3 regions of the Streptomyces sp. WMMC940 genome follow, and region 2 is predicted to be linked to each of the others. Evidence: riboswitches for the same ligand, from Rfam matches in the RefSeq annotation. Region 2 holds a riboswitch; each other region holds the start of a gene.

Region 1 (6,826 bases), 290 kb from region 2:
TCGTCCCGGTGGTTGGTCGCGCTCGCGATGAACTCGTTGATCAGGTAGCCCTCGGAGCCCATGATCTCGACGCCGTCGTACCCCGCCGACTTGGCCAGCTCCGCCGCGCGGACGTAGTCCTCGACGGTCTGCTCGACCTCCTCGTCGGTGAGGGCGTGGGGGACGAACGGGCTGATGGGGGCCTGCAGCGCGCTCGGCGCGACCAGCTGGGGGTGGTAGGCGTAGCGGCCGAAGTGCAGGATCTGCATGGCGATCCGGCCGCCCTCCGCGTGCACCGCGTCGGTGACCGTGCGGTGCTGCGCGGCCTCCTCCGCGGTGGTGAGCTTGGCGCCGCCGTCGTAGGGGCGCCCCGCGTCGTTCGGGGCGATGCCGCCGGTCACGATCAGTCCGACGCCTCCGCGGGCGCGCTCGGCGTAGAAGGCCGCCATGCGCTCGAAGCCGTTCTCCGCCTCCTCCAGACCGATGTGCATCGAGCCCATGAGCACCCGGTTCGGGAGCGTGGTGAAGCCGAGGTCGAGCGGGCTGAGCAGATGCGGGTACGGGGTGGGGGTCATCGGGGCGCCTCCTCGCGCAATGAGCGTCGCCCCCTTTTGTAGACGCCGGAGGCCTCGTTATGCAACAAGTTGCACAACGAGGTCCGGGTGAGATGCGCTACGCCGGCACGGTCCAGCGGTCCAGTTCCTCCGGGGTCCGCGGGCCGGGACTGCCCGCCGCCAGCAGCCCGTGGGCGCGCAGCACCTCCTCCGCGGCCATCGCCCAGGGCAGACGCAGCCGGGCCGACTCCAGCAGCTCCCGGTCCGCCAGCAGCTCCTCGACCGGCCCCGTCCGCAGCCCGGCCGGCGACAGCACGGCGGCGTCGTCGGCCCAGCGCAGCGCCAGGTCCACGTCGTGTGTGGCCATCACCACGGTCGTACCGCCCTCCCGCAGCCGCTCCAGCACCGCCAGCAGCCGCTCCTGACCGTGCGGATCGAGTCCCGCCGTCGGCTCGTCCAGGACCAGCACCCGCGGCCGCATCGCCACCGCGCCCGCGATCGCGGCCCGCTTGCGCTGCCCGTACGACAGCAGATGCGTCGGGCGGTCCTCCAGCGCCGTGATGTCCAGGGCGTCGAGTGCCCCGGCGACCCGGGCCCGTACCTCCGGCTCCGGCAGCCCCAGGTTCATCGGCCCGAACGACACGTCCTGGCCCACCGAGGCGGCGAACAGCTGGTCGTCCGGATCCTGCACGACCAGCTGGACCGTCGTCCGCAGCCGGGTCAGCCCGCCGCGGTCGTACGCCACCGGCTCGCCGTGCAGCAGGAGCCGGCCCTCGTCGCAGCGCAGCCCGCCGCTGAGGAGCCGCATCAGGGTCGTCTTGCCGCTGCCGTTCCGGCCCAGCAGCGCCAGGGAACGTCCCCCCGGCACGGCGAAGTCGACACCGCGCAGCACCGGCGGGCCGTCCGGGTAGGAGAATCCCGCGCCGGCCAGTTCCACCACGGGCGCCCCGGCCCCGGGCGCGCTCGCGTCCACGGACGTGCTCACAGTACGGACCTTTCCAGTACGAGGGTGAGGGCGACGATCCCCGCCAGCAGTCCGGCGGTCGCCGCCAGGAAGCGGGCCGACACCGTCGCGGGCGGCACCAGGACCCGCAGCGTTCCGTCGTAGCCGCGCCCGGCGAGCCCGGTCTGCAACCGCTGGGCCCGGTCGAAGGCCCGCACGAAGGCGGTCGCGGCGAGCCCGGCGAGGGACCGCCAGGCGGCCGCCCGGGTCGTGTGCCCGAGCCGGGCCGCCTGTGCCTCACGGATCCGGTGCACCGCGTCGAGCAGCAGGAAGCCGATCCGGTACATCACGAGGGCCACGTCCACGACGGGCCCGGGCACCCCGGCCCGGACCAGCCGGGGCAGCACGTCCGACACCGGCGTGGTGAACGCGAACAGCAGCACCCCGAGCGAGGCGGCGGACGTCCGCAGCAGGAGCCGTACGGCGTGCGCGGGGCCGTCGGGCGCGAGCGCCAGGAAGCCGTCGGGGCCGCCCACCGAGAACAGCAGGGGAACGGCACCGGTGACGCAGAACCCGAGCGGAATGCGCCACGCCCGCCACAGCTGGCGCGGCGCCACCCCGGCGGGCCCGAGCAGTACGGACACGACCGCCGCGGCGACCAGGACGGCACCCGGCCACGGCGGCAGCGCGACGGCGCAGACCGTCAGCCCGAACCCGAGTGCCGCCTTCTCGCACGGATGACGGCGGCGCCAGCGACTGCTGTGCGCCGCCGCGTCGATCGGCAGCATCGGCGGCTAGGCGCCCGGGCCGGCGGTGTCGGCAACCCCCGCGGAACCGGCGGCCGGCGTCTCCGCCTCCCCGGCCGCCGCCCGCGCCCCACCCTGCCGGCGCCCCTTGCGCAGCCCGAAGTAGTAGGCCAGGACACCGGCACCCAGCGCCGCCTGGAGGGCGAACAGCGCCGACTCGACCTCCCCGGACGGAGGTTCGTAGAGCGGCGCGAACCACGGCTCGTAGTCCGGCGCGATCTCCGTGATCGCGGTCTCCGCCTCCCCGTCGGCACCCGCGAAGGGCTCCTCCTTGTGGTCGCCGAGGCCCAGGGCGAGCGGCAGCACCGCCAGCGCCGCCACGATCGCCAGCAGCAGCGTGTTGATCTTCGCGTTACGGCTCATCGGACCGCGGCCTCCTTCTTGGCGCCGCCCTGGAGGAGCACTCCGAGGCGGGTCAGCTCACCCTTGCTGGACTGCACGAGCAACCGCATCACCAGCACGGTGAGCAGGCCCTCGCTCACGGCCAGCGGGATCTGGGTGAACGCGAAGATGCCGCCGAACTTGGCCAGGGCGCCGGCCACGCCGCTGCCCGGGTCGGGGAATGCCAGCGCCAGCTGCACGCTGGTGACGCAGTACGTGGACAGGTCCGCGACGAACGCGCCGAAGAAGACGCCCACCATCAGCGGCGCCCCGGACCGGCGCAGCAGCGCGTACACCGCGAACCCGGCCCACGGCCCGACGATCGCCATCGAGAACACGTTCGCACCGAGCGTGGTCAGTCCGCCGTGGGCCAGCAGCAGCGCCTGGAAGAGCAGGGTGATCGTGCCGAGCACTGCCATGATCGGTGGCCGGAACAGGATCGCGCCCAGCCCCGTGCCGGTCGGGTGCGAGCAACTGCCGGTCACGGAAGGGATCTTGAGCGCCGAGAGGACGAAGGTGAAGGCGCCCGACGCGCCGAGCAGCAGGGTGGACTCGGGATTCGCCCTGACCTCACGGGTGAGCGCCCGTACGCCGTGGATCACGAAGGGGGCGGACGCGACGCCCCAGGCGGCCGCGTGCACAGGGGGCAGAAACCCCTCGGCTATATGCATGGTTGGGAGACCCTCTCCAGCACCTCGTGGATGGACAACGCGCCCCGGCCGGTCTCCTGGCTGACGGGTCCTGCCGCCCGGGCTCCGCCTTCCCGGACACCACGGTCTCCCGTGGCGGTCCAGTGGCTTCCTTGCGGAGAGAGCCGGACTTCCCGATCACAGTGGCGAGGGCCGCACCGGTACTCCACCGGTTTCCCGTTCACCAAGGCCCTGCGACATTAGTGCGTTGACCAGGTCCATCACAAGCCGCGCGCGGATGCGTACGGTCACACCTTGCGGTAGTCGTACGCCTCCGCGGCCGCCGCCTCCACCGCGTCCAGATCCGCGCCGGCGGCCGCGGTGACCACCGCGGCGACGGCGCCCTCCACGAACGGCGCGTCCACCAGCCTGGTCTCCTCCGGAAGTTCGTCGCCCTCGGCCAGCAGCGCCTTGACCGTCAGCACGGCGCTGCCGATGTCGACCAGCACGGCCACTCCGGCGCCCCGGTCCACCTCGTGCGCGGCACGCGCCGTCAGCTCCGAACTGGTGCCGAGGCCCCCGTCCGCCGTCCCGCCCGCCGCGGCGACCGGTACGGCGTCGCCGGAGCCGGCCAGCCTCCGGGCGAGGTCGGCGACCGACTCCGCGACCTGCGCGCTGTGCGAGACGAGGACGATCCCGACCGGGCCGGTCATCGCGCGGCCTCCTCGAGGGCCCCGACCAGCAGGGCGGAGGACGTCGCCCCCGGATCCTGGTGCCCGATGCTGCGCTCGCCCAGATAGCTCGCCCGCCCCTTGCGGGCCAGCATCGGCACGGTCGCCGCCGCGCCCTCGTCGGCGGCCTCCCGCGCCGCCGCGAAGGACTCGTCCAGCGCCGCGGCCGCGGGCTCCAGCGCGTCCAGCATCGTCTTGTCCCCGGCCTTCGCGCCGCCGAGCTGCGCCACCGCCGCGATCCCCGCGCGCAGCGCCTCGGCGAGCTGCGCCCGCGACACCTCGGGCTCGTCGCCGAGCGCCTTTCCGGCCCGCCGCAGCAGCGTGCCGTACAGCGGCCCCGACGCCCCACCGACCGTCGAGATCAACTGCCGCCCGGTCAGCATCAGCACGGCACCGGGGGTGTCCGGCGCGTCCTTCTCCAGCGCCGCCCGCACCGCCGTGAAACCCCGCTGCAGATTCGTTCCGTGGTCGGCGTCCCCGATCGCGGCGTCGAGCTCGGTGAGCCGGCCCGCCTCGCGGTCCACCGCCTCGGCCAGGGCGTTCATCCAGCGGAGGAAGAAATCCGCGTCGAGCACAGCGTCTCCTTCTCGTGGCGCACCGGTTTCCCCGCGCGCGTCGTCGCGGCCCGCGGACGCGAAGCCGCCGTCGGCCGGGCCGGGCATGACTCAGCGGCCCCAGCGCAGCGCGGGCGTCTCCACCGGGGCGTCCCACAGCCGCAGGATCTCCTCGTCCGCCTCGCACAGCGTCACCGAGCAGCCGGCCATGTCGAGCGAGGTGACGTAGTTGCCGACCAGGGTCCGGGCCACCGGCACGCCCCGCTCGGCGAGCACCCGGTGGACCTCCGCGTTGAACCCGTACAGCTCCAGCAGCGGTGTCGCGCCCATGCCGTTGACCAGCGCCAGCACCGGACTGGACGGCTGCAGGTCCTCCAGAACCGCGTTCACCGCGAAGTCCGCGATCTCCCGCGACGTCATCATCGGCCGCCTCTCCCGGCCGGGCTCGCCGTGGATGCCGATCCCCAACTCCAGTTCGCCGGACGGCAGGTCGAACGTCGGGGTGCCCTTGGCGGGGGTCGTGACGGCGCTGAGCGCGACACCGAAGCTGCGTGACCGCTCGCCGACCCGACGGGCGACGGCCTCGACCCGCTCCAGCGGCGCGCCCTCCTCCGCCGCGGCGCCCGCGATCTTCTCCACGAAGAGCGTCGCGCCCGTACCGCGCCGGCCCGCCGTGTAGAGGCTGTCCTGCACGGCCACGTCGTCGTTGACGAGCACCTTGGCCACTTGGACGCCCTCGTCCTCGGCGAGTTCCCGGGCCATGTCGAAGTTCAGCACGTCGCCGGTGTAGTTCTTGACCACGAAGAGCACACCCGCCCCGCTGTCCACCGCCGCCGCGGCCCGGGCCATCTGGTCCGGCACCGGGGACGTGAAGACCTCGCCGGGGCACGCCGCCGAGAGCATCCCGACCCCCACGAACCCGCCGTGCAGGGGCTCGTGCCCCGACCCGCCGCCGGACACCAGGCCCACCTTGCCCGCGACCGGGGCGTCCCCCCGCACCACGACCCTGTTCTCCACGTCGACGTTCAGCCCGGGGTGCGCCGCGGCCAGACCTCGCAGGCCGTCGGCGACGACCGTCTCGGGGACATTGATGAGCATCCTCATGGGAACCTCCTGGTGGACTGGCGACGATCACTCCGGACGGTGTCCTCTCAGGCCGGGCCGTGGCGGTACGGGCCGCACACCCTCTGCCAGTATCGGCGCAAACGGCCCGCACGGCACCGCGCTCCCGCCGATCCGTCGGCACCGTCGGCGGGGCGGCCGGAGGTTCCCTGCCGGCCGCCCGGCGGAGGCCGGTCAGTAGCGCAGTGCGCTCGCGATGCCGCCCATTCCCGCAAGCGTGCCGTCCGGGACGAACCGCACCTGCGCGCCCGTCTCCAGGGACTTCTCGACGATCTCGTCCACGACGTCGACCAGCGCGTCCAGGTCGCCGGTGTCGGCGGGCAGGAGGTGGGCGCCGGTGTCCCGCACCGTCTCGCGGTAGTTCTCCTCCACGGCTAGCAGCGCGACCCGGCCCGTCTCCACGTTCTGTCGGATCTCGTCGACGCCGGCGGCGAAGGCGCGCCTGCCCCTGGCCCGGTCCAGCTCCTCGAGCACGCCGGAGACCTCCTGCTGCGCGCGGGCCTCGACGAACGGCCGCACCGCCTGCCAGACCGCGTCGGCGGAGCCGCCCGCCACCCCGCCCCGGGGCGCGTGGACGGCCTGGCCCTTCGCGGCCGTGCCGACGTCGTCGAGGAGGGCGAGCGCGGCGGGCTCGCCGGTCACGTACAGAGGCCGAGGGTCGGCCTTCAGCACCGAGGCGAGCGCCGTGTCGGCCTCCCGCAGGAAGTGCCGGGTGTCCTCGTCCTGGAAGGTGCTGGGCACATCCCCGATCCGCTCCTGGCGCTCGGCGTCGAAGTTCTCCGCGGGGCGGGACATCGGGAACGGCCCGGTGCGCTCCTCGGAGAGGCGGTCGGCCGCGCCGCTCCACAGGGTGGCCCGGTCCGAGGCGACCGCCAGGACCCAGAAGGGACGCTCGGCGGCCTGTGCCGAGACGAGGTTGCGGGTCAGATAGGTGTCCGACAGCACCACGCGCTCGGGCACCGGCCGGCCGAGCGTCCACACCTCGTGCTCGCCCGGCGCGGCGAAGACCACGAGCCCGTCCTCCGCGTGCACCAGGTCGATCTCGGCCAGGGCCCGGTCGAGCTGCTCGGACACATCGATCCGGGTGTCCCGGGTGACGGAGGGATCGGCCTTGAGCTGCTCCTTGG
Region 2 (6,826 bases):
AACCGGTCGTCAGGAACTCGCCGCCCCACCGGCCGTGCGTCGCCGGTGGATCAGCGCGAGCACACCGTCCAGGACCAGGAAGGCCAGCAGGGACCAGCCCAGCAGCGGGAACGCCCAGCCGACGGCGATCACCAGCGGCACGGCCACGGCCAGGGCGGGCCAGGGCAGGTGCCGCCACGTACCGCGTGCGGGCGCGCGGCCCATCAGGGCACGGCGGTCCGCCCGGGTGGGCCGGCGCTGCCACCACATGCGGTAGCCGAGCACGATGCCGACGCTCAGCCCGAGCGCGATGACCGCGAGGACGATCTGGTTGGCCAGGCCGAAGAGGGTGCCCATGTGGGCGCGTACACCGAGGCTGCTGAGCTTGGCCAGCACCGGGTGGTCCGCCCAGTCGACACGCGAGGTGATCTCGCCGCTGTGCGGGTCGACGGCCGCCTGGTCCATGCGGACCGGCCACAGGCCGTCGGTCTGGGCGACCGTCCAGGTGCTCTTCTCGTCGGCGGGCACGCTGAGCTCCACCGGGCCGTCGAGACCCGCGGCACGGGCCTTCTCCAGGATCCGGTCGACGCTGAGCCCCTCCGGAAGGCCGCTGCCCGCGGCATCCCCTCCGGCCTCCTGCCCGTCGGAGTGGTCGTGTCCGGAGGAACCCTCAGCGGATGCGGTGGTGTTCAGCTCGGGCGCGTACGCGCTCAGTGAGGTGCGCAGTTCGGTGAAGCGTTCGCCGGCGTACGCCGACCAGGTCAGACCGGTGGCACTGAGGACGAGCAGCCCGGCCGAGATCCACACGCCGGTGATCGCGTGGAGGCTGCGGCTGCGGCGCACGCCGCGTGCCCCCCGCTCGGGCAGCAGCGTGTTGCGCTTCGCTCCGCCCGCGTAGGCGCGCCGGCGTCCGAACCACAGCAGCAGACCGCCCAGGACCAGCACCCACAGCCAGCTCGCGGCGAGTTCGGAGTACAGCCGGCCCGTCTCCCCGAGGTGGAGGTTGCGGTGCAGGTCGTCCAGCCAGGTGGCCAGGGGTGTCGAGCCGAACCAGGTCGTCAGGGCGCCGCGTACCTCGGCGGTGTAGGGATCGACGTATACGGTGCGCTGCTTGTCCTGCTCGGCGAGCTCGGGGACGGAGAGCACGACCTTGGTGGTGTGGTCGGCGGCCTCGGGCGGGACGACCGACATGATGCTGCCCTCGGGGTGGGCCTCGCGGGCGGCCGCTATCTGCTCCGTCAGCGGTTTCGCCGTCCCACCCACCTCCTCCACGCGCAGCTCCTGGCCGTAGACGAGTTGGTCCAGCTGCGGAACAGCGGTGTACGCCAGCCCGGTCAGCGCCGCTACCAGCAGGAACGGGGCGACCAGGATGCCGGCGTAGAAATGCAGCCGGGTCAGCAGGGGCCACCAGCCGGAGCGTGTACGACCGTTGGCCGGGGTGACGGGCGGGGTGCTGCCGGACTGGTCGGACATGGGCTTCTCGTCCGGGGAGTCGGCGGTCGGCGCCCCGTCGGGAGAGGCGTCGGATGTGGTGCTCATGAGTGGGCTCAGCTCCTGAAGTCCTGCCCGGCCCGCACGCGGGCGGCCGGGGGCTGTTCACTGCCGGAAGGGCGCGTGCCACGGATCGGTTCCGGCGCGACGAGCGGAGCCGCGCGGAAGCCGGGGTACGCATGAGAGCCGCCGCGTGCGGCCGGATGGTCCGGGTTCACGGGCGGTGGGGACACCGGCCGGGCGAGCGGCGTGTCTTCACCGCTTCGGCCGGGTCAGTGGGTGAACAGCACAGGCGGACCACGCCGGGCGACCGTGTGCTCCAGGAGCCGGGTGCGGTACGGCACCTCGCGGTCCGTGCCGCGGTCCAGCGGAATGCGGCGGCGTGCGAGCATCGCCCGGAACCGCGACCACCGCCGCAGTAGGACCGGAGCGTGCAGTGCCGCCGACAAGGGTGCGCCCAGAAGTCGGCACAGCCGCCATACCAGGGCCTCCCCCTGGCGCAGCCACCAGGCGGCACCGAGCCCGGCGGCCAGGTGGGCGAGCAGCATGAGCGGACTCAGATGGGCGGGGGCCAGGGCCGCGCCGAAAGGTTCGGCCCCTGCGCCGGCGGCTCCGGTCACGACCTCCGGGCCGTAGGTCCCCATCTGTTCCGCATGAGACATATGCCCGACATGCGGGCCGCTGTGCACGGAGGGCGACGTCCGGGAATGGTCCGGGCCGGTGAACGCGAACAGCAGGTGCAGCGCACCCTGCGCGACCGTGACCGCACCCGCGATCTGCCCGAAAGTACGCTCCCGTCCGGCGAGGCGCCCCGCCGTGACCGCGACGGCCGTGCCGCCGACCGCGAGCAGGACGAGGGGCGGATGATGCCCGCCGGCCACGCTGTGCCCGGTTGCCGCCAGCAGCACGCACACCAGACTGAACACCGCCACCCGCGCGCCACGGAGCAGGCCACGGTCGGCCATCACTCCTCCTCGCGTTCGTCGGGCGGCTCACGCCTCTTCCGCACTACTACGTGTGCGGACCCGTCACCGTTCAATCCCGGCCACACATGGTCTCCCGACAGCGGTCGGGCCGGTTGACGTGACCGAACCCGTGCGGCACGTCACGGGGATCGTTTGGGCGCGCGGCTCGGGCCGGGTGAGCTTACCGTGACCGAAATCAGCCGCATCATTGGGCGTGACCGAGGCCCGATGCGGCGCGGCCCGCGGGTTCCGTCACCGATCGTGGGTCTCCACCGCGTCGGCGGATCGGCCCGCGGCGGCCTGGTCCACTCGGACACCGTGCCGTTCGCCAGATGCGCGACGAGTGGGTCGGCGCCGCGCCCCGGACGCAGGCCGAGCGACTCCGCCATCACCTGGATGTTGTCGAGCAGGGCTTCGACCACCGCGCGCGGCAGCGGGCGGGCAACGGTGTCGAGGAGCGCGTCGCGCAGGGCGCGTATCCAGGCGGTCTGACTACCGAGCTGTCTGCGCATGTCGAGCAGGCTCTCGAACTCCTTCGCTTCTTGCTTCTGCTCGTGGCGGTACTGCTCGTCGGGGCCGGGGCGCCCGTGACGCCCCGGCCCCGGGATGTGCGGGTCAGGACGCGGACAACTCGCCGCGTACGGCACGTGCGGCGGCGACCAGGTTCTCCAGCGAGGCCCGGGTCTCGGGCCAGGCGCGGGTCTTCAGGCCGCAGTCGGGGTTGACCCAGAGCCGCTCCGCCGGGATGGCCCTCAGACCCGTGCGGAGCAGGTCGGCCGCCTCCTCGGCGCTGGGGACGCGCGGTGAGTGGATGTCGTACACGCCCGGGCCTGCCTCGCGCGGGTAGCCGTGGGCGGCCAGTTCGCGGGCGACCTGCATGTGCGAGCGGGCGGCCTCCAGGCTGATGACGTCGGCGTCGAGGTCGTTGATGGCCTGGACGATGTCGCCGAACTCGGCGTAGCACATGTGCGTGTGGATCTGGGTGTCCGGCCGGACACCGCTCGTGCTCAGCCGGAACGCCTCCGTCGCCCAGGCCAGGTAGGCCGGGTGGTCGGCGGCGCGCAGCGGCAGCGTCTCGCGCAGCGCGGGCTCGTCCACCTGGATGACGGACGTACCGGCCGCCTCCAGATCGTTCACCTCGTCGCGCAGGGCGAGGGCCACCTGGCGGGCGGTCTCGCCGAGGGGCTGGTCGTCGCGGACGAAGGACCACGCGAGCATGGTGACCGGGCCGGTGAGCATGCCCTTGACCGGGCGGGACGTGAGGGACTGGGCGTACCGCGTCCAGGGCACCGTCATCGGCTCGGGGCGGGAGATGTCGCCGGCCAGGATCGGCGGGCGGACGTAGCGGGTGCCGTAGGACTGCACCCAGCCCTGCTGCGTGGCGAGGTAGCCGGTGAGCTGCTCGGCGAAGTACTGGACCATGTCGTTGCGTTCGGGCTCGCCGTGCACCAGGACGTCGATCCCGGTCTTCTCCTGGAAGGAGATGACCTCCTGGATCTCGGCCTTGATGCGCTCCTCGTAGCCGGCGGCGTCGATCCGGCCGGCGCGCAGGTCGGCGCGGGCCGTGCGCAGCTCGCCGGTCTGCGGGAAGGAACCGATCGTGGTGGTCGGCAGCAGGGGCAACCCGAGATGGGCGCGCTGGGCGGCGGCCCGTTCGGCGTAGGGCTGGGAGCGGCGGCCGTCGGCCTCGGTGACCGCCGCGGCGCGGGACCGTACGTCCGGGTCGTGCGTGATCGGGGAGCCCGCTCGGGAGCTCAGGTCGGCGCGGTTGGCGGCGAGTTCCGCGGTGATCGTGTCGGTGCCCTGGGCGAGTCCCTTGGCGAGGGTGACGATCTCGGCCGTCTTCTGCTTCGCGAAGGCGAGCCAGCGCAGGATCTGCGGCTCGATGTCCCGCTCCGGGGCCGTGTCCAGCGGCACATGGAGCAACGAGCAGGAGGCGGCCACGTCGACCCGGTCGGCCAGTCCGAGCAGGGTGGCGAGGGTGGACAGCGACTTCTCCAGGTCGTCGACCCAGATGTTGCGGCCGTTGACCACACCCGCGACCAGGCGCTTTCCGGGAAGTCCGCCGACGGCGGCGAGGGCGTCCAGGTTGGCGGCGGCGGACTCGGTGAAGTCCAGGGCGAGTCCCTCGACCGGGGCCTTGGCGAGCACCGGCAGGGCGTCGCCGAGCCGGTCGAAGTACGAGGCGACGAGCAGCCTGGACCGGTCGGCGAGGGCGCCGATCTCGCGGTATGCGCGCTCGGCGGCGTTCAGCTCGGCCGGGGTGCGGTCCTGGACGAGGGCGGGCTCGTCGAGCTGCACCCATTCGGCCCCGGCCGCGCGCAGGTCGGCGAGGACCTCGGCGTACACGGGCAGCAGCCGGTCCAGAAGGGTGAGCGGCTCGAAGTCCGCGGGCACGCCGGGGGCGGGCTTGGCGAGCAGGAGGTACGTGACCGGGCCGACCAGGACGGGGCGTGCGGTCAGGCCGAGAGCCTGGGCTTCCGTCAGCTCGGCGACCTGCTTGGTCGAGTCGGCTGTGAAGACGGTGTCCGGACCCAGTTCCGGGACCAGGTAGTGGTAGTTCGTGTCGAACCACTTCGTCATCTCCAGCGGCGCCACGTCCTGCGTGCCGCGCGCCATGGCGAAGTATCCGCCCAGGGCGTCCGCCTCGACGGCGGCGCGGTGGCGCTCGGGGATCGCGCCGACCATGACGCTGGTGTCGAGGACGTGGTCGTAGTACGAGGAGTCGCCGGTGGGCACCTCGTGGATGCCGGCCTGGGCGAGCTGCTGCCAGTTGGAGCGGCGCAGTTCGGCGGCGGTGGCACGGAGGGCGTCGGCGGTGACTCGGCCCTTCCAGTAGCCCTCGATCGCCTTCTTCAGTTCCCGGTTCGGGCCCTGGCGGGGGTAGCCGTACACGGTGGCCCGTGCTGCCGCGGCTGCGGACTTCGGTGTCACGGAGATCTCCTTCGCGAGATGAATCCCTGAGATCCCGGAGGTGGGACGAGAGCGCGAAGGGGTGACGAACCGGACGGTACGAGCGTGCGCGGCAAGGCACGGTCGATCGCCTGGTATGTACGCCGACCCGCCCTCGAGGTCACCGGGATGTCCACGCACGGAGTGGTCCGCGCGCGGGCAACGGGCAGGTCTTCGGACTCGCGGGCACGTCCTCCTGACCGGAGGGCACCTACTGGCCGTCGCTTCCCAGGTCCGGTACGGAGGACCCAGTGCGTTTGACGGCGGTCGTTCCCGCTCACCGCTGCGGGGCAGTCCCGGATTCCCACCGGGTTCCCTCTTGCGACGTCCCGCCTGGAGGACGGGGCGAACCAGCTGCACGGGTCAGCCTAGTCGGTGACACGAGCCTGAGCGGCGCGGCGTCCACGATCCGGATGGTGAAGTGGACCGCGAGGCGGTGACGCCGCAGGGCGGGAGCGCCGCACTCGCGCTCCCGCCCTTTCCCTGTGACGCCACCCGGGCCTCCCAGCCCGGGCCCTCCCGGGCCCCTCAGCCCGGTGGACTTGGATCGTCAGGCACGGTCGTACGCGTGGAACCCGCGTCCGGTCTTCCGGCCCAACAGTCCTGCCTCGACCATCCGCTGGAGCAACGGCGGCGGGGCGTACAGCGGCTCCTTGAACTCGTCGTAGAGGGACTCGGCGATCGAGGCGACGGTGTCGAGGCCGATCAGGTCGGCGAGCTTGAGCGGACCCATGGGGTGGGCGCAGCCAAGTTCCATGCCGGCGTCGATGTCGGTGGCCGTGGCGAATCCGGACTCCGCCATGCGGATCGCGGACAGCAGGTAGGGGATGAGCAGCGCGTTGACGACGAAGCCGGCCCGGTCCTGGGAGCGGATCACGGTCTTGCCGAGGGTGCCGGTCGCGAAGTCCTCGACGGTGGCGGCCGCCACCGCCGACGTGTGCAGGGAGGTCACGACCTCCACGAGCGGCAGTACGGGTACCGGGTTGAAGAAGTGCAGTCCCACGACCCGGTCGGCCCGACCGGTCGCCATCCCGAGCCGCATGACGGGGAGGGAGGAGGTGTTGGTCGCCAGGACGGCTTCCGGGTCCTCGACGATCTTGTCGAGGTTGGCGAAGACCTCGGTCTTGGCGTCGGTGTTCTCGATGACGGCCTCGATCACGAGCTGCCGGTCGGCGAGGTCTTCCAGGCTGCCGGTGAACACCATGCGGGTGAGGGCGTCCCGCGCGGCGGACTCCTCCAGCTTTCCGCGCCGCACCGCACGGTCGAGCGACGCCGCCACCCGGTCCCTGGCTGTGCGCGCGGCGATCGCATCCGCCTCGCAGACCACGGTGTCGAGCCCGGCCCGCGCGCACACCTCGGCGATGCCGGCGCCCATCTGCCCTCCGCCGACCACACCGACGCGCGTGATGTCCCCGCTCATGCCCCGGCCTCCGTCCGCT
Region 3 (6,826 bases), 3.8 Mb from region 2:
GCACGAGCCGCTTCGCCCATGTCAGTGGGTACCCCTGCTCGGGCGCCGGGATCTCGATGGACGTACGGAGTTTCCCGGTCCGCAGATCAGCGGTGATCGCCATGATGCCGGGAGTCCCCTCGATGCGCAGTTCGGCGGTGAGCCGTCCCTCCGTGCAGAGGTCGTCCGCGAGCCCCGCACGGCGGAAATCGGGGTCGGTGCCGCGCTTCGCGCGCTGCACGGGCAGGACCTTCTGGCCGAGTTCACCGCCGAGCCGGAGACAGACCTGCCGTATCAGCCTCTCCCAGTTCTCGACGACCTCCACGGCGCGCCGGTCGCCCTGGCACAGGGTCTCCTCGTCGATGCCCCGTCGTACGGGGACCCAGGCGGGCCCCATGTTCTGGAAGCCGTGGCAACCGGAGTTCTCGTGCTGGAGGTAGTGCAGCAGCTCCTGAAGGAGCCAGGCGTGGGCGGCGTTGCCCACGCCCTCGTGCCGGATCAGCATCTGCGCCTGGTGGGCGACCTCGGCCCAGGAGAGGTGCCACAGCGCGACCTTGTTCCTGCGACGCCCGTCGATCTTCACGTCGACGAGTGGCCGGCCCTCCAGGGCCACGTCGTTCGTGAGCGTGATCACGGCCTCGTAGCCGCGACGTGCGGCGATGTCGACGTAGTCCTGGACCTGGTCCGGCTTCAGGGCGTTGCCGTTGGTCTTCGTCTCGATGAGCGCCGTCCACAGCTTGCCCGCACGTTCCATCCGGATCACCCCGTCCGGCCTCCGGGGTGTGTCGCCGTGCGGCAGTGAGACCTCCGTGAACGTCTCCGCCCGCCCGGCGGGTGCGCCGAAGCCGGCCGTGAGCCGCCGGCCGAACTCCGGAACCTGGGACATCACCGACAACAGGACGGAGGTGGCGCGCATTTCGCGCTCACGGTCGCTCTTCAGCACGGAAACGGGGAACAGACGAGCGGTCCTCCAGGAGTCGTTCTCGGCGAGGGACTTCCTCGCCGCCTTCGGCAGGGTGACCTTCTTCCTGACCGTGCGGGTCCGGTGTCCGGAGGGCTTGCCGGCGGTGGTCTCCCGGGCCGGCTGCCCGGTCCGGGGCAGCGCCGTCTCCGGCGCGGGCTCCTGCGCGGTGGGCGCCGACGCGGCCTCCGTGGCGTCGTCCCGCCCGTCGTCCGTGTCGTCCTCGATCGCGATCCCGAAGTCGGTGGCGAGCCCGGCCAGTCCGGAGGCGTACCCCTGACCGACGGCACGGAACTTCCAGCTCTCGCCGCGCCGGTAGAGCTCCCCGAAGATGAGCGCGCTCACGTCGCCGGCGTCCGGGACGGCATAGCTCAGCAGCCGTTCGCCGGTGCGGTCGGCGAGGGTGAGCCGGAGCCCGTCGAGCTCGCTGAACCGGGCGCCCTCGTAGCGGCTCGCAGTCACCACGATCCGGTCGACGTCCGCGGGGATCGCGGCCAGATCGAGGGTGATGCGGTCCTCGTCGCCCTCCTCCGCCGGGATCTTGCCCAGTAGCTGGACGGAACCGTCCGCGGCCGTGGGGTTGTTGTAGAAGAAGAAGTCCGCGTCGCTGCGGACCTTGCCGTCCGCCCCGAGCAGCAGCACCGACACGTCGGCGTCACCGTCACCGGCCGGGCTGCTCCATCTCAGGCTGACGATGACCGCCTGGGCCTCGTCGCCGAGAGCAGCCAGATCGATGTTGGCTCCGCTGACCATCTCACGCATGAGGCCCCCCTGATGCACGCTGCTTCCGGCTCACCGGGCAGCCCGAAAGACACGCGGGGTGACCCACCTCACACCCCGGCACGTGAGTGAACCCTAGCGCTCCGTACAGGGAATTCGGGGTGTCCCAGACAAAAACGGAAGCACTCCGGCCGTCGCCGGTCCGGTCCGGACATCGCCGGGCGGTGGCCGGGTACGGCCGGAGTGCTTCCGCGGTGGGGCCCCGGTCAGCCGTCGCCCTCCAGGTCGCCCTCCGTCTCGAGGAAGACCTGGCGCAGGGCGTCGACGACCACCGGGTCGGGCTTCTCCCACATACCGCGGGACTCCGCCTCCAGCAGTCGTTCCGCGATGCCGTGGAGGGCCCAGGGGTTGGCCTGCTGGAGGAACTCGCGGTTCTCCGGGTCCAGGACGTACGCCTGGGCGAGCTTGTCGTACATCCAGTCGGCGACCACGCCCGTCGTGGCGTCGTAGCCGAACAAGTAGTCCACTGTGGCGGCGAGTTCGAAGGCGCCCTTGTAGCCGTGGCGGCGCATCGCCTCGATCCACCTGGGATTGACCACGCGGGCCCGGAAGACGCGGGAGGTCTCCTCGACGAGGGTGCGGGTGCGGACCGTCTCCGGGCGGGTGGAGTCGCCGATGTACGCCTCCGGCGCGGTGCCGCGCAAGGCGCGCACGGTGGCGACCATGCCGCCGTGGTACTGGAAGTAGTCGTCGGAGTCGGCGATGTCGTGCTCACGGGTGTCGGTGTTCTTCGCCGCGACCGCGATCCGCTTGTACGCCGTCTCCATCTCCTCCCGCGCCGCCCGGCCTTCGAGGCCGCGGCCGTAGGCGTAGCCACCCCACACCGTGTAGACCTCGGCGAGGTCGGCGTCGGTGCGCCAGTCGCGGGAGTCGATCAGCTGCAGCAGTCCGGCGCCGTACGTGCCCGGGCGGGAGCCGAAGATACGGGTGGTGGCGCGCCGTTCGTCACCGTGCTCGGCGAGGTCGGCCTGGGCGTGGGCGCGTACGAAGTTGTCGTCGGCGGGCTCGTCGAGCGAGGCGGCCAGCCGGACCGCGTCGTCGAGGAGGCCGATCACGTGCGGGAACGCGTCGCGGAAGAAGCCCGAGATGCGCAGGGTGACGTCGATGCGGGGGCGACCGAGCTCGGCGAGCGGGACCGGTTCGAGGCCGTTGACGCGGCGGGAGGCGTCGTCCCAGACGGGGCGGACGCCGAGCAGCGCCAGCGCCTCGGCCACGTCGTCGCCGGCGGTGCGCATCGCGCTCGTGCCCCACAGGGACAGTCCGACGGACGTCGGCCAGGAGCCGTTGTCCGTGCGGTAGCGCTCCAGGAGGGATTCGGCGAGGGCCTGACCGGTCTCCCAGGCGAGGCGGGAGGGCACGGCCTTGGGGTCGACGGAGTAGAAGTTCCGGCCCGTCGGTAGGACGTTGACCAGGCCGCGCAGCGGCGAGCCGGACGGTCCGGCCGGGACGAAGCCGCCGTTCAGCGCGTGGACGGCGTGGTCGAGTTCGTCGGTGGTGGCGGCGAGGCGCGGGACGACCTCCCGGGCGGCGAAGTCGAGGATGTCGGCGACGGCCCCGCCGTGGCCCTCGGCCACGGCGGCGACGGCGGCCGGGTCCCAGCCGGCGTCCTCCATCGCCTCGACCAGGGCGCGGGCCCTGGCCTCGGCCTCGTCGGCGGTGGTCCGGGTCGCGGCGGACTCGTCGAGGCCGAGCGCCTCGCGCAGTCCGGGCAGGGCGGTCGTGCCGCCCCAGATCTGCCGGGCACGCAGGATCGACAGGACGAGGTTGACCCGCTCGGGGCCGGTGGGCGCGCTGCCGAGGACGTGCAGTCCGTCGCGGATCTGGGCGTCCTTGACCTCGCAGAGCCAGCCGTCGACGTGCAGCAGGAAGTCGTCGAAGCCGTCGTCGTCGGGGCGGTCCTGCATCCCGAGGTCGTGGTCGAGCTTCGCCGCTTGGATCAGGGTCCAGATCTGGGCGCGGATCGCGGGCAGCTTCGCCGGGTCCATGGCGGAGATCTGGGCGTACTCGTCGAGCAGTTGCTCCAGGCGCGCGATGTCGCCGTAGGAGTCGGCGCGGGCCATCGGCGGGACGAGGTGGTCGACGAGGGTGGCGTGGACGCGGCGCTTGGCCTGGGTGCCTTCTCCCGGGTCGTTGACCAGGAACGGGTACACCAGCGGCAGGTCGCCGAGCGCGGCGTCGGGCGCGCAGGCCGCGGACAGCCCGGCGTTCTTGCCGGGCAGCCACTCCAGGTTGCCGTGCTTGCCGAGGTGGACCATCGCGTCCGCGCCGAACCCTCCCCCAGAGCCTTCGGCCTGGGAGGCACCCCCATTCGACTGCGGGGACGCGATCCAGCGGTAGGCGGCGAGGTAGTGGTGCGAGGGCGGCAGATCGGGGTCGTGGTAGATCGCGATCGGGTTCTCGCCGAATCCGCGTGGCGGCTGGATGACGATCAGCAGGTTGCCGCGGCGCAGGGCGGCCAGGACGATGTCGCCCTCCGGGTTGCGGGAGCGGTCCAGGAACATCTCGCCGGGCGCCGGGCCCCAGTGCTCCTCGACGTGCTCGCGCAGTTCCTGCGGCAGGGTCGCGTACCAGCGCTTGTAGTCGGCGGCCGGGATGCGGACCGGGTTCCGGGCGAGCTGCTCCTCCGTGAGCCAGTCCTGGTCGTGGCCGCCGGCCTCGATGAGCGCGCGGATCAGTTCGTCGCCGTCGCCGGACGCCAGGCCGGGGATCTCCTCGGTACCGAAGTCGTAGCCCTCGTCGCGGAGCCGGCGCAGCAGCGCCACGGCGGAGGCCGGGGTGTCGAGGCCGACGGCGTTGCCGATGCGGGAGTGCTTCGTCGGGTACGCGGAGAGGACGAGCGCGAGGCGCTTCTCGGCGTTGGGGATGTGCCGCAGCCGGGCGTGGCGCACGGCGATGCCCGCGACGCGGGCGGCGCGCTCGGGGTCGGCGACGTACGCCGGGAGGCCGTCCTCGTCGATCTCCTTGAACGAGAACGGCACGGTGATGAGGCGACCGTCGAACTCGGGGACGGCGACCTGGCCAGCGGCGTCCAGCGGGGACAGCCCTTCGTCGCTCTCCTCCCAGGCGCTGCGCGGCCCGGTCAGGCACAGGGCCTGCAGCACGGGCACGTCGAGCGAGGCGAGCGCGCCCGCGTCCCACGCCTCGTCGTTCCCTCCGGCCTGGGCCTCGGCGGGTCGGGTGCCGCCGGCGGCGAGGACGGTGGTGACGACGGCGTCGGCGTCGCGGAGCCGTTCCAGCAGCTCCGGCTCGGGGGCGCGCAGCGAGGCGACGTAGAGCGGGAGGGCCCGGCCGCCGGCGTCCTCGACGGCGTCGCACAGGGCGCCGACGAAGGCGGTGTTGCCGCTCATGTGGTGGGCCCGGTAGTAGAGCACGGCGACGACCGGGCCGCTGTCGCGACGCGGGGTGCGCTCCAGCTCGCCCCACGTGGGGGCGGGCGCGGGCGGTGCGAAGCCGTGGCCGGTGAGCAGGACGGTGTCCGACAGGAACCGGGCGAGCTGCTCCAGGTTGTCCGGGCCGCCGTGGGCGAGGTAGGCGTGGGCCTCGGCCGCGATGCCGATGGGGACGGTGGACGTCTCCATCAGCTGGGCGTCCGGGGCCTGTTCGCCGGTGAGGACGACCACCGGCCGGCCCTGCGCCGACAGCGCGTCGAGGCCCTCCTGCCAGGCGCGGACACCGCCGAGGAGGCGCACGACGACCAGATCGATGCCGTCGAGGAGCTCGGGGAGCCGGTCGAGTGGGAGGCGGGAGGGGTTCCCGAAGCGGTACCGGACCGGGCCCTCGGCGGCGCGGGCGCTGAGCAGGTCGGTGTCGGAGGTCGACAGCAGCAGGATCGTCGCGTGCGTCATCGCGTGCGCAGGCCTTCCTCGGGGTTTCCGCGCCCCGGGTGGTCGTGGTCGGCGGGAGTTCCTGACTCACCGGACCCCGTCGCCGGGACCCGGTTCACAGTGGCGGGACCGCGCCGGATTCCCACCGGGCTTCCTCCCTAGGGCCCTGGGACCCTGTGCCGTTCTGCATAGTAGAGGCTGCGGCCCGCCGGCAGGGCGGCCACCTGGAAGGACGTGGGTATGCTCGCCGCCATGCCGCCCACACCCACAACACCCCCGGACCGGGGCGAACCCCGCATACGGGACCGGAGTGACGCCTGCCCGGGCGCGCTGCGGCTGCATGCGGCGGACGACGGGCGGCTGGCCCGACTCCGCCTTCCCGGCGGTTTGCTGACCGAGCATCAGCTGCGTGTGCTGGCCACCGCGGCCGAGCGACTGGGCGACGGGGCTCTGAGCGTCACCTCCCGGGGGAACGCCGAGCTGCGCGGCCTGGCGGACGGCTGCGGGGCGGAACTGGCGGAACTGCTGCGTGACGCCGGGCTGCTGCCCGCCGAGGCCCATGAGCGGGTGCGCAACGTCGTGGCCTCGCCGCTGGCCGGACTGGACGGACTCGGCAGCGCCGACGTGCAGTTGTGGGCCCGGGAGCTGGACGCCCTGCTGTGCGCGAGCGACCGGGCGGCGAGGCTCTCGGGCCGGTTCCTGTTCGCCCTGGACGACGGCCGGGGCGATGTCGCCGGACTCGGCGCGGATGTGACGTTGCTCGCAGGGACGGACGGGCGCGCGGTGCTGCGGGTCGGGCGCCACGCCTTCCGTGTACGTGCCACCGACGCCGCACGCGCGGCGCTCGCCGCGGCGGAGGCGTTCCTGACCGCGGCCGCCGGGGCGGGCACGGGCGCGTGGCGCGTGCGGGAGCTGCCGGAGGGGCAGGACATCGACGTGGACGGGTGGCTGGTGCGAGCGGGGGTGGCGGCGGAACCGCTCCCCCTCCTCACCGGAACGGAATGCTCCACCCCGGATCCGGCCCCGGGCCCGCCTGTGGATCGGCCCGAGGGGCCCGGCACCGGACCGCTGCCCGGTGTCGTGGAGGGACCGGACGGCTGGACCGTGTCCGTCGCCGCTCCACTCGGTCGGCTCACCGTCGCGCAACTGCGGCAGCTGCTGCCGGCGCCCGCGGACGAGGTGCGGCTGACCCCGTGGCGCGGGGTCGTCGTGCCGGGGTTCGCGGACCGCGGCACGGCGCGGGCGCGGCTCGACACCCTCGGGCGGGCGGGTCTCGTCACCG

The links. Region 2 has a riboswitch for cobalamin ahead of metE (5-methyltetrahydropteroyltriglutamate--homocysteine S-methyltransferase). Riboswitches for the same ligand answer to the same signal wherever they lie in the genome.
Region 1: linked by a shared signal. The riboswitch ahead of O7595_RS31280 (energy-coupling factor ABC transporter permease) and the one ahead of metE (5-methyltetrahydropteroyltriglutamate--homocysteine S-methyltransferase) in region 2 are both predicted to bind cobalamin.
Region 3: linked by a shared signal. The riboswitch ahead of cobN (cobaltochelatase subunit CobN) and the one ahead of metE (5-methyltetrahydropteroyltriglutamate--homocysteine S-methyltransferase) in region 2 are both predicted to bind cobalamin.

Annotation. Positions count from the first base shown of each region.
Region 1 covers NZ_JAPZBC010000001.1:7,087,521-7,094,346, forward strand. Annotated here, with positions in the region: gene O7595_RS31260 (NADPH-dependent 2,4-dienoyl-CoA reductase) at 1-554, opposite strand, end outside; gene O7595_RS31265 (energy-coupling factor ABC transporter ATP-binding protein) at 652-1,518, opposite strand; gene cbiQ (cobalt ECF transporter T component CbiQ) at 1,515-2,264, opposite strand; gene O7595_RS31275 (energy-coupling factor ABC transporter substrate-binding protein) at 2,271-2,645, opposite strand; gene O7595_RS31280 (energy-coupling factor ABC transporter permease) at 2,642-3,334, opposite strand; cobalamin riboswitch at 3,364-3,584, opposite strand; gene O7595_RS31285 (PTS-dependent dihydroxyacetone kinase phosphotransferase subunit DhaM) at 3,601-4,005, opposite strand; gene dhaL (dihydroxyacetone kinase subunit DhaL) at 4,002-4,598, opposite strand; gene dhaK (dihydroxyacetone kinase subunit DhaK) at 4,689-5,681, opposite strand; gene O7595_RS31300 (baeRF3 domain-containing protein) at 5,874-6,826, opposite strand, start outside.
Region 2 covers NZ_JAPZBC010000001.1:7,375,181-7,382,006, forward strand. Annotated here, with positions in the region: gene O7595_RS32365 (PepSY-associated TM helix domain-containing protein) at 10-1,518, opposite strand; gene O7595_RS32370 (hypothetical protein) at 1,743-2,435, opposite strand; gene O7595_RS32375 (hypothetical protein) at 2,576-2,947, opposite strand; gene metE (5-methyltetrahydropteroyltriglutamate--homocysteine S-methyltransferase) at 3,051-5,369, opposite strand; cobalamin riboswitch at 5,536-5,757, opposite strand; gene O7595_RS32385 (3-hydroxybutyryl-CoA dehydrogenase) at 5,938-6,807, opposite strand; gene aceB (malate synthase A) at 6,804-6,826, opposite strand, start outside.
Region 3 covers NZ_JAPZBC010000001.1:3,607,404-3,614,229, forward strand. Annotated here, with positions in the region: gene O7595_RS15850 (TerD family protein) at 1-1,702, opposite strand, end outside; gene cobN (cobaltochelatase subunit CobN) at 1,927-5,565, opposite strand; cobalamin riboswitch at 5,603-5,739, opposite strand; gene O7595_RS15860 (hypothetical protein) at 5,797-6,826, shown strand, end outside.